DNA from 2 places in the Desulfosporosinus sp. FKA genome. Region 1 is predicted to be linked to the other one. Evidence: riboswitches for the same ligand, from Rfam matches in the RefSeq annotation. Region 1 holds a riboswitch; the other holds the start of a gene.
The links. Region 1 has a riboswitch for cyclic di-GMP ahead of B5771_RS18260 (helix-turn-helix domain-containing protein). Riboswitches for the same ligand answer to the same signal wherever they lie in the genome.
Positions count from the first base shown of each region.

Region 2: it holds a riboswitch for cyclic di-GMP, as region 1 does, so the genes downstream of both, B5771_RS25045 (methyl-accepting chemotaxis protein) here and B5771_RS18260 (helix-turn-helix domain-containing protein) in region 1, are expected to answer to the same signal.

Region 1 is NZ_NAHZ01000032.1:272,109-279,852, forward strand. It holds gene B5771_RS18235 (phosphoglycerate dehydrogenase) at 1-659, shown strand, start outside; gene B5771_RS18240 (DUF1015 family protein) at 896-2,134, shown strand; gene B5771_RS18245 (LysM peptidoglycan-binding domain-containing protein) at 2,216-2,359, shown strand; gene B5771_RS18250 (M48 family metallopeptidase) at 2,570-3,811, opposite strand; gene B5771_RS18255 (MBL fold metallo-hydrolase) at 3,890-4,624, shown strand; cyclic di-GMP riboswitch class I at 4,847-4,937, shown strand; gene B5771_RS18260 (helix-turn-helix domain-containing protein) at 4,947-5,279, shown strand; gene B5771_RS18265 (MarR family transcriptional regulator) at 5,400-6,065, opposite strand; gene B5771_RS18270 (sulfite exporter TauE/SafE family protein) at 6,228-6,962, shown strand; gene B5771_RS18275 (DUF2920 family protein) at 7,318-7,744, opposite strand, start outside.
Region 2 is NZ_NAHZ01000018.1:55,823-63,566, forward strand. It holds gene B5771_RS05740 (HAMP domain-containing methyl-accepting chemotaxis protein) at 107-1,450, shown strand; gene B5771_RS05745 (PocR ligand-binding domain-containing protein) at 2,049-4,661, shown strand; cyclic di-GMP riboswitch class II at 4,867-4,950, shown strand; gene B5771_RS25045 (methyl-accepting chemotaxis protein) at 5,076-5,882, shown strand; gene B5771_RS05755 (lactate permease LctP family transporter) at 6,005-7,666, opposite strand.

The sequences.
Region 1 (7,744 bases):
CTGTGGGCTCTGCCTGGAAACTTTCAAAGTATATTAAGCCAAGTAAATCTTTGGAAGAGATCTATCGTGAGTGTGATTTTATTACGGTTCATGTACCCTTAACCGATACGACCAAGGGTATGTTCAATCAAGACGCTTTCGCCCTAATGAAGGATGGAGTTAAACTTCTTAACTTCTCCAGAGATACTTTGGTTAATGATGACGACATCATCGCAGCTTTAGATTCAGGCAAAGTTGGCAAATATGTAACAGATTTTCCCAATCCTAAAGTGGTTGGACATCAAGGAGTTATCGCAATTCCTCACTTAGGAGCTTCGACGAATGAATCAGAAGATAATTGTGCCGTCATGGCAGTTGTTCAGCTGATGGACTATCTGGAAAATGGGAATATCAAAAACTCGGTCAACTTCCCCAATTGTGACATGGGAGTTTGTACTCAGGCAGAGCGTATTGCTATTCATCATCGCAATGTACCCAACATGTTAAGTCAATTTACCGCAGCGTTTGCCAAAGAAAACATTAATATTTCGGACATGATGAATAGGAGTAAAGGACAGTGGGCATATACCATGCTCGATATCGAACCTCCTTCCAATCCTGACATTATTAAGAGAATCGAAGACATTGATGGGGTTTTGAGAATCAGGGTCATTAAGTAATTCCACCTATTTACACTTCGATAAGCAGAAGAACATGTTTAAACACAATAGGAATACTAAGCGGTGAAGGAGGACTCTACCCCACCTGAGGCTAACGGAGGCCCCCCCACTTAGAAGAATTAACTTGAGGGGACCATTTTTGATCCCCTTGAATTTTTCCCATTGGAGAATAATCGTGAAATTTAATAATACTAGAAGCAACGAATAAGAATTTATAGGAATGGAGGAATTGTACTTTGGCTGCAATCAAACCTTTTAAAGCTGTAAGACCCCGAGAAGATATTGCCGGCAGAGTCGCTGCACTGCCGTATGACGTTTATAATCGAGAAGAAGCTCTGGCTGAAGTCTTAAAAGAACCGTTCTCTTTTTTGAAGATTGACAGAGCTGAAACTCAATTTGCCGAGGACTTCAACCCGTATGATGCAAAAGTGTATGAAAAAGCGAGAGATATCCTCCAAAAAATGATCAGCGAAGGTATCTTCATCAAGGAGAGCAAGGACTGTTACTATATCTACGAGTTAACGATGAACGGCCGTTCCCAGGCGGGTCTTGTTGGCTGTGCCTCGATTGATGATTATCTGCATAACGTTATCAAAAAGCATGAGAAAACGCGGGAAGAGAAAGAAATTGACCGCATCAATCATGTGGATAGTTGCAATGCTCAGACCGGTCCAATATTTTTGGCGTATCGTTCCCAAAAAACTATTAATGACATAGTGGAGAAAATAAAAAGGGAAAAGCCAATATATGATTTTATCGCTCCTGACCGAATTAAGCATACAGTATGGAAAATTGCTAACGAGACTGATATCGAAAAGCTCGAAAGAGAATTTAGAAAGATCGAAAGTGTCTATATCGCGGATGGTCATCATCGCACGGCTTCCGCAGTAAAAGTCGGACTAAAACGAAGAGAAGCCAATCCCAATTATACCGGAGAAGAGGAGTTTAACTTTTTTCTCTCCGTGCTGTTTCCCCATGACCAGTTGATGATCTTAGATTACAACCGTGTGGTCAAAGATTTAAACGGTTATACGAAAGAAGAGTTTCTCAACGCTGTGAGTCAATCATTTTTAATCGAAAATATTGGCCAAGACCCCTATAAACCAACAGAAAAGGCTGCATTCGGGATGTACTTGGAAGGAGTCTGGTATAAGTTAACCGCCAAGAAGGAGATTCGCTCAGATGACCCGGTTGAGGGGCTTGACGTTTCTTTACTGCAGAATTATCTATTGACACCTATTCTGAAGATAAAGGATATTCGGACAGACAAGAGAATTGATTTTGTCGGCGGAATAAGGGGCCTTAAGGAACTTGAAAGAAGGGTCAATAGTGACATGAAGGTCGCCTTCGCAATGTACCCAACCTCTATTAATGAATTGCTTAATGTATCCGATGCAGGTCAACTAATGCCGCCAAAGTCGACCTGGTTTGAACCGAAACTCAGGAGCGGATTATTTATTCATGAACTGGACTAAGATAATTATTTCGCCCAAGCACCGAACAAACTCCTCGTGGAATATTTTGGGATGTAGTCAAAATGAGGAGGGTGATATTTAATGTATCATTACGTTCGCAGAGGCGATACTTTGCATAAAATAGCTCAATGTCATGGAACTAGTGTGCGAAGACTTATATCTTTAAATCCACAGATTTCTAATCCAAATTATATCTATCCTGGGCAGCGAATTAGAGTTCATTAATTTTTGCAACGTGGAGGGTTTAAGCTCTCCACGTTGCATTTATATCGGGATTTTATCCAATCGTAAGACTCCCATTTCTTATAAGTGGGAGTCGGTCCCCCGTACTCTGCTTCGGTGGGGGTAAAGTTTTGTTTTCAGTTTTAACCCTAACCTCAACCTTCCCGTTATGTTGGCCTTTGTTTTTGATATTTAATTGAAGGAAAGAATCAATTAGGGTCGATACTCTCGTTCAAGGTCGTGGATTCTGGTTAAGGTCGGCGGATGATCATAGCTAAACCAGACTATGAACCCTGGAGGGTCTAGATCAGCTAAACTATTGCGTGCCAAATCTTCCTGAAGTTGAATTTCCGCTGGAAGGTTGCCGGTTAGCTCTAAGGAGAAATAATCGGCATTTCGTTCCATTTGTCTGGAAATGGCATTTTGAAGGGGGCTGCTTACAAAAAGGAGGAGAATAAGTGCAAGCTGCAAGGCGGCCCAGAGCTCTGGTGGTTTAGCGGAGTTTTTGGGCAGCCATGGCTTTAAGAGAAAGGTTAAGATACTAAAAACGATAAAACCGCCTGCCATTCCCAACAAAAGTCCGTGGGCAACATCGTTATGACGCCAATGTCCCATTTCGTGAGCAATAACAGCTTTGATCTCGGGAAGGGAATAATTTTTTAACAGAGTATCATAAATTACAATTCGTTTTGTACTGCCTACTCCGGTAAAATAGGCATTGGCAAAGGTCGTTTGTTTGCTGGCATCCATCTCGAGAACAGAGCCAACGTTTAATCCTGCCTTATGTGCAAGTTCATTAACCATGGAAGTAATGGCTGACTTAGGTAGAGGTTCAAAATGGTTGAAAATTGGGGATACGACAATGGGCCAAAAGAAATATTCCACAACGAGCCAAAGACTAAACAACAGTGAGCCGACTAACCACCAATAGCGGGATATTTTATTGACCAATAGGAAGAAAATAATCCCTCCTGCCAATGAGAGAACAAGATCAATACTTGTATTTTTTAGATAATCAATCCACCAAGCAACTTGACTTTGGGTACTAAAACCCCAGATTTTCTGCCAGTAGTATCCGCTGTAATATGAGAAAGGCAGAGAAATTAAAGTGCTTACAAGCCATATGGCAAGGATGGAAAGGACGGAAACTCCCCAATAATTTCGGCTAAGATTCCGGACACGCTGAAACAAAATGCGTCCTCTGGTACTAAAGAGCAGCCAGGTTAAAAAACCGATCTGCAAACACAAATGGACGATATAAACAATACGGGGAGCGTAATTGTATATTCTGGCCTTCTCTGCTAAAGCTAAAGAAAAATACTTGCTTATGGAAGGGTCGATTGGCCTGGGAAAGAGGGCGGAAATGAGATAGAGAAGCGCAAAGACCGCTGTTAAACTTAGAAGAAGGAACCAGGCTTGAGAAATGCGGCGGAAGCTGTTGCCGATCGTTATCATTTTTTATTACCTCCTTGCAACTTTGCTTGTATGTTATTATTATAGATCCAATTAGAGTAACAATGGAGGTTGAGAGAATTGAAAATTGCAAACGGCGTTGAAGCCCTTGAACTGACAGTTAATCTCATGGGGCGTCAAACAACCATTTATCCAGCACTATTTTGGGATAAAGACTCTGTAATTCTAGTAGATGCCGGTTTCCCGGGTTTAGAACCACAAATTAAGGAGGCTATTGAAAAAACCGGGGTTTCCTTTGATCGCTTGACCAAGGTTATTATAACTCATCAAGATATTGATCATATTGGTAGTTTACCGGAAATCTTGGCTTGTTCACAACAAAACGTTGAAGTATTAGCACATGAGGTTGAAAAGCCGTACATTCAAGGGGATAAGCCCCTGATTAAAGCGGATGCTGCGAAACGATCTAAACTCTTTGAAACGTTACCGGAAGAACAACGAAAACGACTTCAAGCGGTATTTTCCAACCCTCCGAAAGCTAAGGTTGACAGAACTATTGAAGATGGTGAAGAACTCCCCTATTGCGGCGGAATTATCGTCATCCATACACCAGGACATACTCCCGGTCATATCTGTTTGTATCATAAAGCAACTAAAACGTTGGTGACCGGAGATGCCCTTACTGCCGATGACGGTCTATTAGCGGGACCTAATCCCTCGGCTACTTACGATCTTGATGAAGCGAATACGTCAGTGAAGAAACTAGCTCAATTTGATATTGATAACGTTATTTGTTACCATGGGGGCGTATTTACAAATGATGTACAAAAGCGGATTTTACAGCTAGCTCTTTAATTGTAGAATAGCATTTGGCATGGACTAGGAGTTTTCGGCGAACGTGTCCACAGGACACGTTTGCCACCGAAGTTCCGATGTTCAGGTAAAAATGTATTTAAAATTATTGACAAATGTGTTAAAATACTTCAGGAGAAGATTCTCAAAATTACGACATTCTGTAACTGCGTTTTCCCAATATACATAAAATCTCCATTTAAGTTATCTTATCTCGAAAAATGTTCTGAAAAAAGGCAAAATATCTGAAAAGGTATGACGCAAAGCTATGGGTCTAAAGCAGGAAAGATCCTGCCATGATTGCCAGGTTGCCGGAGGCTTAAATATGGATGATGTCTTCCACCAATTACGGAAGGCCCGAGAAACAAAAGGAATAGAGTTAAAAGACGTTGAGGAAGTTACCAAAATTCGGACGAAGTATTTACAAGCTTTAGAAGAAGGGAACTTCGGAATCCTTCCGGGAGGAGTATACGCAATAGCCTATTTGCGTTCTTATGCACGTTTTCTTGGCTTAGATGCTGATAGTTTAGTGCATACCTATCGAATGAAGGTAAATGAGCCTAATTTGGAAACTAGGAGTGAAATTTCTCCTAAAAAAGAGACTGGCCTAATCTTTAGATTCTTGAAAGCAAATAGTTTGAGAGCTTTAAGACGATGACTTAAAACTTAAAAAACCAGCCCTTTGACCTATTAAGTAGGCAGAGGGCTGGTTTTTTAGAGCTGCATACCGAGACTTATCAGAAACTTATTAGCGTACAGCAGTAGATTTGACTATAATCTATTTCTCATTTGAACTATCTGGTTTATCTTCAGTCTTAGGATTTTGGCCAAACTCTCTGGGATCAAAAGGAGACCGTCCCTCTTCTCTGCCGAAATGGTGGGCAAACTGTCCGCCATGGAAGGGCGGATGACCGCCTCTCCGGTCACAATGCGGGCCAAAACCCCTGCCGTCAAAAGGCGGATGTCCATGTTCATGTCCATGCCAATGTGTTCCGGGTTCAATATTTCCGAATTGCTGTTCTAACTTATCAATAATACGACTTAGATAGTCGCTGAGAGCTGATTGCTCCTCTTGATTTAGACAGCTGAATAAGGATTCAGGATCTCCCTGCTGTTCATTTTGGTCAGATACCGTTTTTCCCGCTTCCGTCAGACGTACTTCCATAACACGGCGGTCAGTCTGGGAAGGGGTTCGGGTGATAAAACCGCTTCGCTCTAATTTTGCCAGCAATTCCCCCAAAGATTGGGAGCGAATATCCAAGATATCGGAGAGTTCTTTCTGACTAATTTCCGGCTTTAACTTCAGCAGTGCCAGAACCCGGCCTTGGCCTCGATGAGAGTCCCCCATAGGGCCATGGTGCCTGTGGTTGTGTTGATGATAGCGGTGAAGGAGCCATTCAAGGCGGACAAATTGATCGAATAAGTCTAACTCATTGTTAGTCATAATTAATCCTCGCTTTCTATAAGCAATTAATATTTAGTAAGGTACCTTATGAATAGAATTATAAAGGTACCTTACTAAATTGTCAACCATGACTTTCATAGACTCCTTGGTGTATGATATAAAGCATGAGCGTTCAAGCAGATATAAAGGAGATGATCTAGGGTGTTAACGTTGACGACACTCTATATAGTTCTGGTTGTTTTGCTGGCCAGTCTTTTACAGACCTTGACCGGGTTTGGTTATGCTTTGCTGGCGACCCCCTTGCTTACCTTGGTTATAGACACAAAGGAAGTCGTAATGTTTACGCTGGTAACCTCAACACTGATCAGTGTAATTATGATTTGCCGAACGGCCGGGAAAGCAAGGTTCCGTCAGTTGATCCTCCCTTTTGCAGCCAGCATCATGGGGATACTTCCCGGTTTGTATGTTATGAGGGTTATAAGTGAGAGTCTTTTAAAAGGCTTTGTTGGCATTGTTCTTATAGCGAGTTCCATTCTCATGACTAAAAGTTCCAGGATTAAAATCCGCCGCCAAGGATTGTTTAAGGTTGTTCTTGGTTTTATAAGCGGTTTTCTGACTGCCACAACCGGCCTGGGCGGACCGCCGATGGTTTTATGCATGATAGCGCTGAGTGAAGATAAAGAGCTGGTGAGAGCCAGCCTGGCACGCTTTTTCCTCCTTTCAAACATCGTAACCCTAAGTATGTCTTATTTTGCTCAAACGTTTCACTTGGAATACCTCAATTTCAATGTCTTGGTTGCCTGTCTGGTCATTTTCTTAGGCTACTGGATCGGCGAAAAGTTATTCGTTCGCCTTGATTTTCCGACCCTTAAAAAATTTGGCCTAAGCGTTATCTTGTTCAGCGGTCTGGCCATGTTCGCTCAATTTATACATTAGTTTAAAACTTTGTTCCAAAAGAAAGTTCATTAGAACTAGTCAAAAAGAGTTTCAGGGTTCCTTGATAGGAATTCTGAAACTCTTTTTAACCTCCATTGGGGTAACTGAGTAGTTGGTTATATTGAATGATTTGGCTATTTTGTTGAAAGTATAACTATGGTCTTCTTTGCAAGTTCTGCAAATGATCTTTAAGAAGTTTCCGAGAAAGTGAGCTCGTTCAGCTAAAGGTAAAATTGCTTAAAAGTTCCAAACGAAATCATAAGAAAGGGACGTATCTGATGGATAAAATCGATGACCTTCAGAATTTCAGAATCACCTTGGAGCGCTCCCTTGATAATAAATATATCAGGGAAAATTAATGTGCATTTAAAACATGAACTAATGGTCTCCCACTACTGTAATCAATCTGATAAATAAATTTATTTGTTTTGTAACTAATTGAAGTTGGTATTGTTTTTTTGGCATTTGCAGATTCAATTATTTTGTAAGTTGAATTGAATAGTTTTATAAAATCAGCACCTAGACCATGATCCGTTGATTTTATCATTTCCCCGTCTACATCGGTTAACGTTATTTCATTGTACAAACAATTATCAACTTCACTACAAAATGTTTTTTTATCCGAAGAGCTTGTCATATTATCAGTAACTCCATGGTAGCAAATAATTTTACAGTCATTTTTAAATTTTTGATATAATAATGGAAGGGATACTATTTCAATATCATATGGAATTTTACTCACAAAGTAATCATAAGAAACATTTAATTGCACATCATTAATT
Region 2 (7,744 bases), on a different contig from region 1:
TTTAACAATCGGAGAAGAAGTTCTATTGAATCGAAAAAAATTATTATGGTAACTTCACTATCATTTGATATTGTTACTTAAATTTTAATTAGAGGAGGACGTTACCTTGACATCATTTCTAGAGCGTTTGAGCCAATATCTTTTTCGTCATTCCAGAATTATCCGCTGGTGGTTTAACCTTACTCTTTCCCATAAGCTTATTCTTGCCTTTTTAATCAGTGCATTAATCAACCTTTCAAGCGGTGGTTTTGCTTATTACTTAGCGTTACAGGGAGGTGAATTGGTAACTCATATTGAAACTTTATTAATCTTTTCAACCCTCGCCAGTCTATTAATATTTCTTTACGGACTTTATATCTCTTTTCTAACTTCGAGACCCCTAAGACATGCCGTCGATTTTGCCGATACACTGGCTAAAGGTGATCTGACACCAACTTTAAGTAGTCTTACGAAAACAGACGAAATAGGGAAACTATGCCAGTCACTTGGTACAATGCTTGAAAATTTTCGCTCATTAGTTGAAAATATTTCCTATGGAGTAAAAACGTTCCAGGAATCATCTCAAACTTTGGGAGAACGTGTAGAAGTAACCGCCAGTGCTGCAAAGCAAATATCTCAATGTATCGATGAGTTAGCCCAAGGATCACAAAACCAAAGTCAGGATAATAATCTTCAGGCTATTCTTTCTACGATCGAGAAGATGTCTGCCGGAATTGAACAAATTGACCAAAGTGTATCTCTTGCGGATCAAGCTTCCACTCAGGCGCTGACCTTAGCCAATGAAGGAGATCAAGCGATTACCGAAACAAACGTCCAAATGCTCCACATTCATCATACTGTTGATGAGACTGGTACCATTATTTCCGAACTCGGTGAAAAATCCAGCTCAATTCAAACAATTGTCGCAACCATTAAGGCCATATCGGACCAAACTAACTTACTGTCCTTAAATGCAGCTATTGAAGCCGCACGAGCAGGGGAACATGGTCGTGGTTTCAGTGTTGTAGCCGATGAAGTCCGCAAACTGGCGGAGCAATCAAACCAATCCAGTGTTCAAATTGAACAGATCATACTGGATATTAAACATAACGTTGACAGGGCTATTGCCAGCATGACAGCAGAAAAAGACGTTGTTCGTAATGGAGTCAAAATAATTGAAGAAGCTCAAAAAACATTTAATAAGATTATGGAAACGACGCAGATAGTCAATCGTCAAGTTAAGGAAGTAGCTCAATTCGCCCGAAATATTGCTGATAATTCGCATGATATCTTTTCCAAAATAGAACAGGTTGGTGCCATTATTAAAGAGACTACCCTTAAAACAGATGAAGTGGCTTCGAGCAGTTTAGAACAAATGAAAGCAATGATGGAAATCAATACTTTGACTGAAGAGCTTCAAGCAGCCTCTCGGTCACTGCAAGAATCAACAGAAAAGTTTAAATTAGAATAGTAGTGCAAATGCCTTTGGCTATTTGCACTCAACAACGTCTTGGTAACGACACACTTTTTTGCACATAGGGCATACAACATTCTTCGAATTCTTGGGTTTCCCCCTATAATTGAACGAAACGGTGATTGTTGTCATTCTACGAGATATAGAAGCCCATTTGTTCGATTTACTAACCTGTCCACAGTTAGGACACAAAAAATACGGAATCTCTAAATTATCCGTCAAATCATTACAACCTTCCTTCAAATGCGTTGCCTATATTCATCTTACAAGTAAGGGGTTTTCAATACGGGTTTATAATCTAGAGTATTCAGTTAAGATTTCTGCGTTACTAAATTTTTTGATTAAATTGCTTAAACATTAAAAGCCGTCCCACAGCAGGGCGGCTTTTAGTTCTCTCATATCTTGTCTTTAGCTTAGTAATTTCTTGTGCAAATGTCGAAATAACTCGAAAATTACATGTTGGAAAACTTAAAATTTTAAAGTATTATTAACAAAAGTGTAATTATATGAGATATTGTTATTCACAATGATATCAGGAGAGCGAAGTTTAGTAATTAAAAACATCGGTTGTTTTCTAAAGAAAGAGGTGTTATGGATGAGCAAGCGGTTCACATCTGAATGCTTAAGTAAATTTACTGAACTCTTTGATCTCAATGAAATACAAAAGCTACAAGATTTGTTTTCTGCTGCTACAGGTGTGGCATCTATCATCACTGAGCCCGATGGGACTTCTATAACAGCGCCAAGTGGTTTTTGTGATTTGTGTAAAGAAATAAGGAACACTGAAAAAGGTCTATATAACTGCCAAAAATCAGATTCGGTTATCGGGAGTCCCAGAGAAGACGGACCTAATATTCAGCGATGTTTAAGTGCCGGACTACTTGATGGCGGAGCAAGCATTGTTGTTAATGGAGTACATATTGCTGACTGGCTGATTGGACAAGTTCTCGAAGAAGATTCTGAAAATACTGACTTGATTAAATATGCAGATGACCTTAATATTGACCGGGATATATATCGAAATAAATTAGCTAAAGTCAAACGCATGTCTAAGCAGCAATTCGAAAACATCTGTGATTACCTTTATCTAAATGCACAATTGCTCTCCCAGTATGCGGTGAAAAATATTTCATTGGTTCAAGAGATTAATAGCAAGATCAAGAATGAAGTAACGATTAAGAATCTTAATATTGAACTTGAAGTCGAGATCAAGAAAAGAACTGATGAATTAATTATGACAAACAAAATGCTCGAAGAGTCTAATGCAGAGTTAGAAGAAATTAATGCGATACTTGAAGAAGAAATTATCAAACGTCAAAAAGCAGAAGATGATCTCAACAAATTAAATGAAGAATTAGAGGCGAAAGTAGCGGAGCGTACCCATCAACTCCAAGAATTAAATGCTATTTTGGAAGAAGAAATAGCAGAAAAGATACTTGCCGAAGACAAGTTAAAAAAAGAGAGAATTTTCACAGATGCTTTATTTGACAGTGCGCCTGGTATGATTTATTTGTACGATGATAATAGCAAGTTAGTGAGATGGAATAAGAAACACGAGGAGCTAACTGGGTATTCTTATCGCGAATTAAATAACAGACATATAATGGATTGGTATCAGAACGATTTGGAAAGTCAAACCGCGGTCATAAAAGGTATAGAAATGGTAAACAAAGAGGGCTATGGAGATGCTGAGGCAAATTTGCAAAAAAAGGACGGCACTACAATACCCATGTACTTAACAGCTAGTTTGGTGAGCATTGATGACCGACAGTATTTTGCTGGAATAGGGATTGACATGACTGAGAGAAACCAATTATTAGAAAGACTAAAAAAATATGAGATTCTGGCTGAAAAGGCACACGATGCAATATGGTTCCTTGATATGGAAGGAAATATTCTTGAAGCCAATAACACTGCGATGAGAATATATGGTTATACACAAGAAGAATTTTCATCCTTAAATGTTTCTGATTTGAGACATTTTTACAACCCTTCAGCTATTATAGCTCAAATGGAAGCAGCTGATAAAGATGGTATTACTTTGGAAACTGTTCATTATCGCAAGGATGGCACGCCATTAGATGTCGAAGTAAGCACACAAGGAGCTTATTTAGGATCTGAACGGGTTCTTCTCAGTATTATAAGGGATATCTCTGATCGAAAGAAGCGAGACAATGAAAATCAGTATTTAAGTTATCATGATGTATTAACAGGTCTTTATAACAGACGATTCTACGAAGAGGAGATAAAGCGGCTAGATACAAAAAGAAACCTCCCAATTTCTATTATCATGGGAGATGTTAATGGTTTAAAGCTCGTAAACGATGCCTTTGGCCATGATAAAGGAGACGAGCTTTTACAGAAAGCTGTAATAGCCATTCAAAACGCTTGTCGAACTGGTGATATAATTGCTCGATGGGGGGGCGATGAATTTGTAATTCTTTTACCTAAGGCTAATAAAAACGAAGCAGAAAACATTGTCAATAGAATAAAAAAACATTGTCGGTCTTTGAGTGTTAACTCAATACAAGTCAGCATTTCATTTGGGTGGGAAACTAAGAAGAGTGCCGCAGAAGATATATTAAAGGTTCTGAAAAGTGCTGAGGATTCAATGTATAAAGTTAAAATTGTTGAAAACGAAGGTACGAGGAATAATCTGATTAACACTGTCATTAACACCTTACACGAAAAAAACCCAAGGGAAGAACAACATTCCAAAAGAGTTAGTGAATTATGCCAGTATATAGGGAGAGCGATGGGTCTATCTGAAATTGAAATAAGAAGACTGAGGGTTGCCGGTCTGCTTCATGATATAGGAAAAATTGCTATCGAAGAAGGCATACTTAACAAACCGGGGAAGCTAACTGAAGCTGAGTTGGAACAGATAAAGAGCCATCCCGCTATCGGCTATAGGATAATAAGTACATCATATGAAATGTTAGAGTTGGCAGATTATATATTGGCACATCATGAACGATGGGATGGGAACGGTTATCCTAAAGGGTTAAAAGGAGAATCAATACCGAGGATTTCAAGAGTTATTGCTCTGGCTGATAGTTATGATGCTATGATAAGTACTCGCCCCTACAGAGATGCCCTCACTAAGGAACAGGCTTTATATGAAATTCAAACAAATTCCGGAAAACAGTTTGATCCTGACATCGCCCAAGTTTTTTTGAAAAGTTTGCAAAAAGGTTTGAATTTCTAGAAAGTTATGGAATAGGTATTTCGAGACCATCATTATCAATTTTCATTACACGCTTCATCGAATGATAACGTGGAGCGCGTTTGCAATTGTGATCTTAGAAAGAGTTTGAACGCAACAAAAGTAATTTTTACATATGTGACCTTTTGCGACAAATTTCATGACATTTTTACGATATAATACACGTGGTTATACAGCAAGTTTCTTATAATGACAAGGAATTTATGAAGCATGCATCGTAATTGGGCGCTTGATACATGTGGAAAAAGTAGCGCAACCGGCCTAGTTTATAAATTATTTATAAACTAGGTTTTTTTGATTTTTGAATTATAAGTAACTTAGCGAAATTTAACAGTAGTGAGTTAGTGGGTTGTTGTATTTGTGTAAATTATCCAGAGAATATGGAGGTCGTTAACAATGAAACTTAATTCATATCTAGAAATTGCCAGCGAATTACAGGATCTCTATGATGCGGAAACAGCTATAACACTGTTAGATACAAAAAATGTGATTGCCGTTTATCCTGGGCCGCATTTAGATTTGAATCTAAAAGTAGGGGATCAAGTACCTAAAAATACTGTAACTGATGAAGCGCTCCATTCAGGTACTCATATTGTGAAACGTATCCCAAAAGAAGTTTTAGGCATACCGTATGTTGGCATAGCCCATCCAATACAAGAAAATGGAGATACCGTTGGTTGTATTACAGTAAGTATATCAACCGAGCATTATGATAAATTACTAGAGGCAGGTCGGGAAATTCTTACAGCTGCAGAGGAAATATCTGTAGTCTCAGAAAGCCTTACTGCCACTTCAGAAGATCTTGATGTAACAACTAAAGCTATGATTGATGAAATTGACAAAGTCACTCGAGAAGTTGAGCATACGAACAAGGTAACAGAAAAAATAAGCAAAATTTCAGTCCAAAGTAATATTCTTGGTATCAATTCATCGATCGAAGCGGCTCGTGCCGGAGAATATGGTAGAGGTTTTACTGTGGTTGCAAATGAGATAAGAAAGCTTGCCGAAACTACGAGAAATTCAACTTTCGAAATAGAATCTGATCTAAGTGGAGTTCAAACATCTGTTAATAATCTAGTTAAATCAGTTAAGCAACTAGGTAAAATGACTGAATCTCAAGCCAGTGCAGCTTCAGAACTTTCGAATGCCTTATTGCAAATTACACAAATGGCTGAAAAACTAGTAATGATGGGTAATGTCTAACCTTAACTACAGTCCTGTATTTATCCAGTTTTCAGACCCCCACTTCTTGTTCACTTGCTTTTTATCAAATTTAAAGAAGACTGTCCTATCAAAAAGAACAGTCTTCTTAGGCGAATTGAATGTTATTGAAGTGCAAGCGTTACGTGGGGTAACATACCGGGGAAAACGTAGGCCTGAAGTAAAATGATTATGCCGACAACAACCACAAATCCGAGAGAGTGTTTAAAGGTGAAACGGAACAAACTTGATTCTTTACCCACTTGATTGGTACCAGCTGCTGCAACGGCCAGAGATTGAGGCGAAATCATTTTACCCATAACACCTCCCGAACTGTTTGCGGAGACTGCCAGAACTGGGTTTAAGCCTAACTGCGAAGCAGTTGTCATTTGCAGTTTGCCAAACAAGGCGTTGGAAGATGTGTCCGAACCGGTTAAGAATACGCCCAACCATCCCAAGATAGGAGATAAGAACGGGAAGATTTTTCCGGTGGAAGCGAACAGTAAACCAAGTGTAAAGGACATTCCAGAGTAGTTTGCCAGATAAGCGATTCCTAATACGGAACCCATCATAATAATTGGATAGAGAAGTTGCTTGAATGTCGCTCCAAAAACCTTGATTGTCTTTGATGGCTTCAATCCGAGGATAAAGGAAGAAATGATAGCAGCTAAAAGAATAGCTGTTCCTGCGGCAGAGAAGAAATCCCATTCATAGTTCGCAGGATAAAGAGTAGGTTTGGGAACGATCGGTGCTGCTTTATAAATTAAGCCATCAAGACCAGGCCAATGTTTAATGTTGATAAACCATCTCAGGTCTTTAGCTACAAAATCTTTGAAAGCGGGTACTCCCCAAATACCAACAAAGATGGTTAAGATAATAAACGGTGTCCAAGCTTTTAAAATTTGAGCTCCAGTATATTTGACAGCGGTACCTGATTTAGTATCTTTTTCATGCGGGAAACGCCAAATAGTTTTTGGCTTCCAAACTTTGAGGAAAGCTGCTGTGCAAACAAGAGATACAAGAGAAGAGATGATGTCTGGAAGATAAGCTCCTAAATAATTAGAGGAGAAAAATTGTGTTATAGCAAATGAACCACCCGCTATAAGAACAGCTGGAAGCACTTCAACGGTTTTCTTCCATCCAGCCAACACAATGATAAGGTACATTGGAACTAAAATAGAAAGGAATGGTAATTGGCGTCCAACTGCTTGGGAAATAACATTGGCGCTTATTCCTGTAACTGAACCTGCGGCAATGATTGGGCTGCCAATGCCACCGAATGCAACAGGAGCAGTATCTGCGATTAAGCAGAGGCCGGCAGCATATAGAGGTTCAAACCCTAAACCTATAAGGATAGCTCCCGCAATAGCAACCGGTGCACCAAAACCTGCTGCACCTTCTAGGAAGGCACCAAAGGAAAAAGCAATTAACAAGGTTTGAAGTCGACGGTCATCCGAGAGTGATGCGATTGATGATTTTATGACATCGAATTGCCCAGCTTCAACGACCAAATTATAGAGAAATACAGCCGAAAAAACAATCCAGGCAATCGGAAAGAGGCCGTTGAAAACACCCAGGATGCTGGCGGAAATCGCCATTGAAACGGGCATTTTGTAAACGATAACAACATCTAGAATAGTTAATATAAGAGTGGTTACACCAGCAATGTGACCCGTCATTTTTTTAACGGCTAAAGCCCAAAATAGATAGAGGATAGGTACTGCAACAGCGAGTGAAGTAAAACCAATACTACCGGCTAATGCTGAATAATTCTGTGTCCAAGGCATCGAAAACCCCTTCCTTCTTATCAAGCTTGTCAAATGGTTAGTTAGAATATTAGTGCGATTGCGATTAGTTTCTCGTTC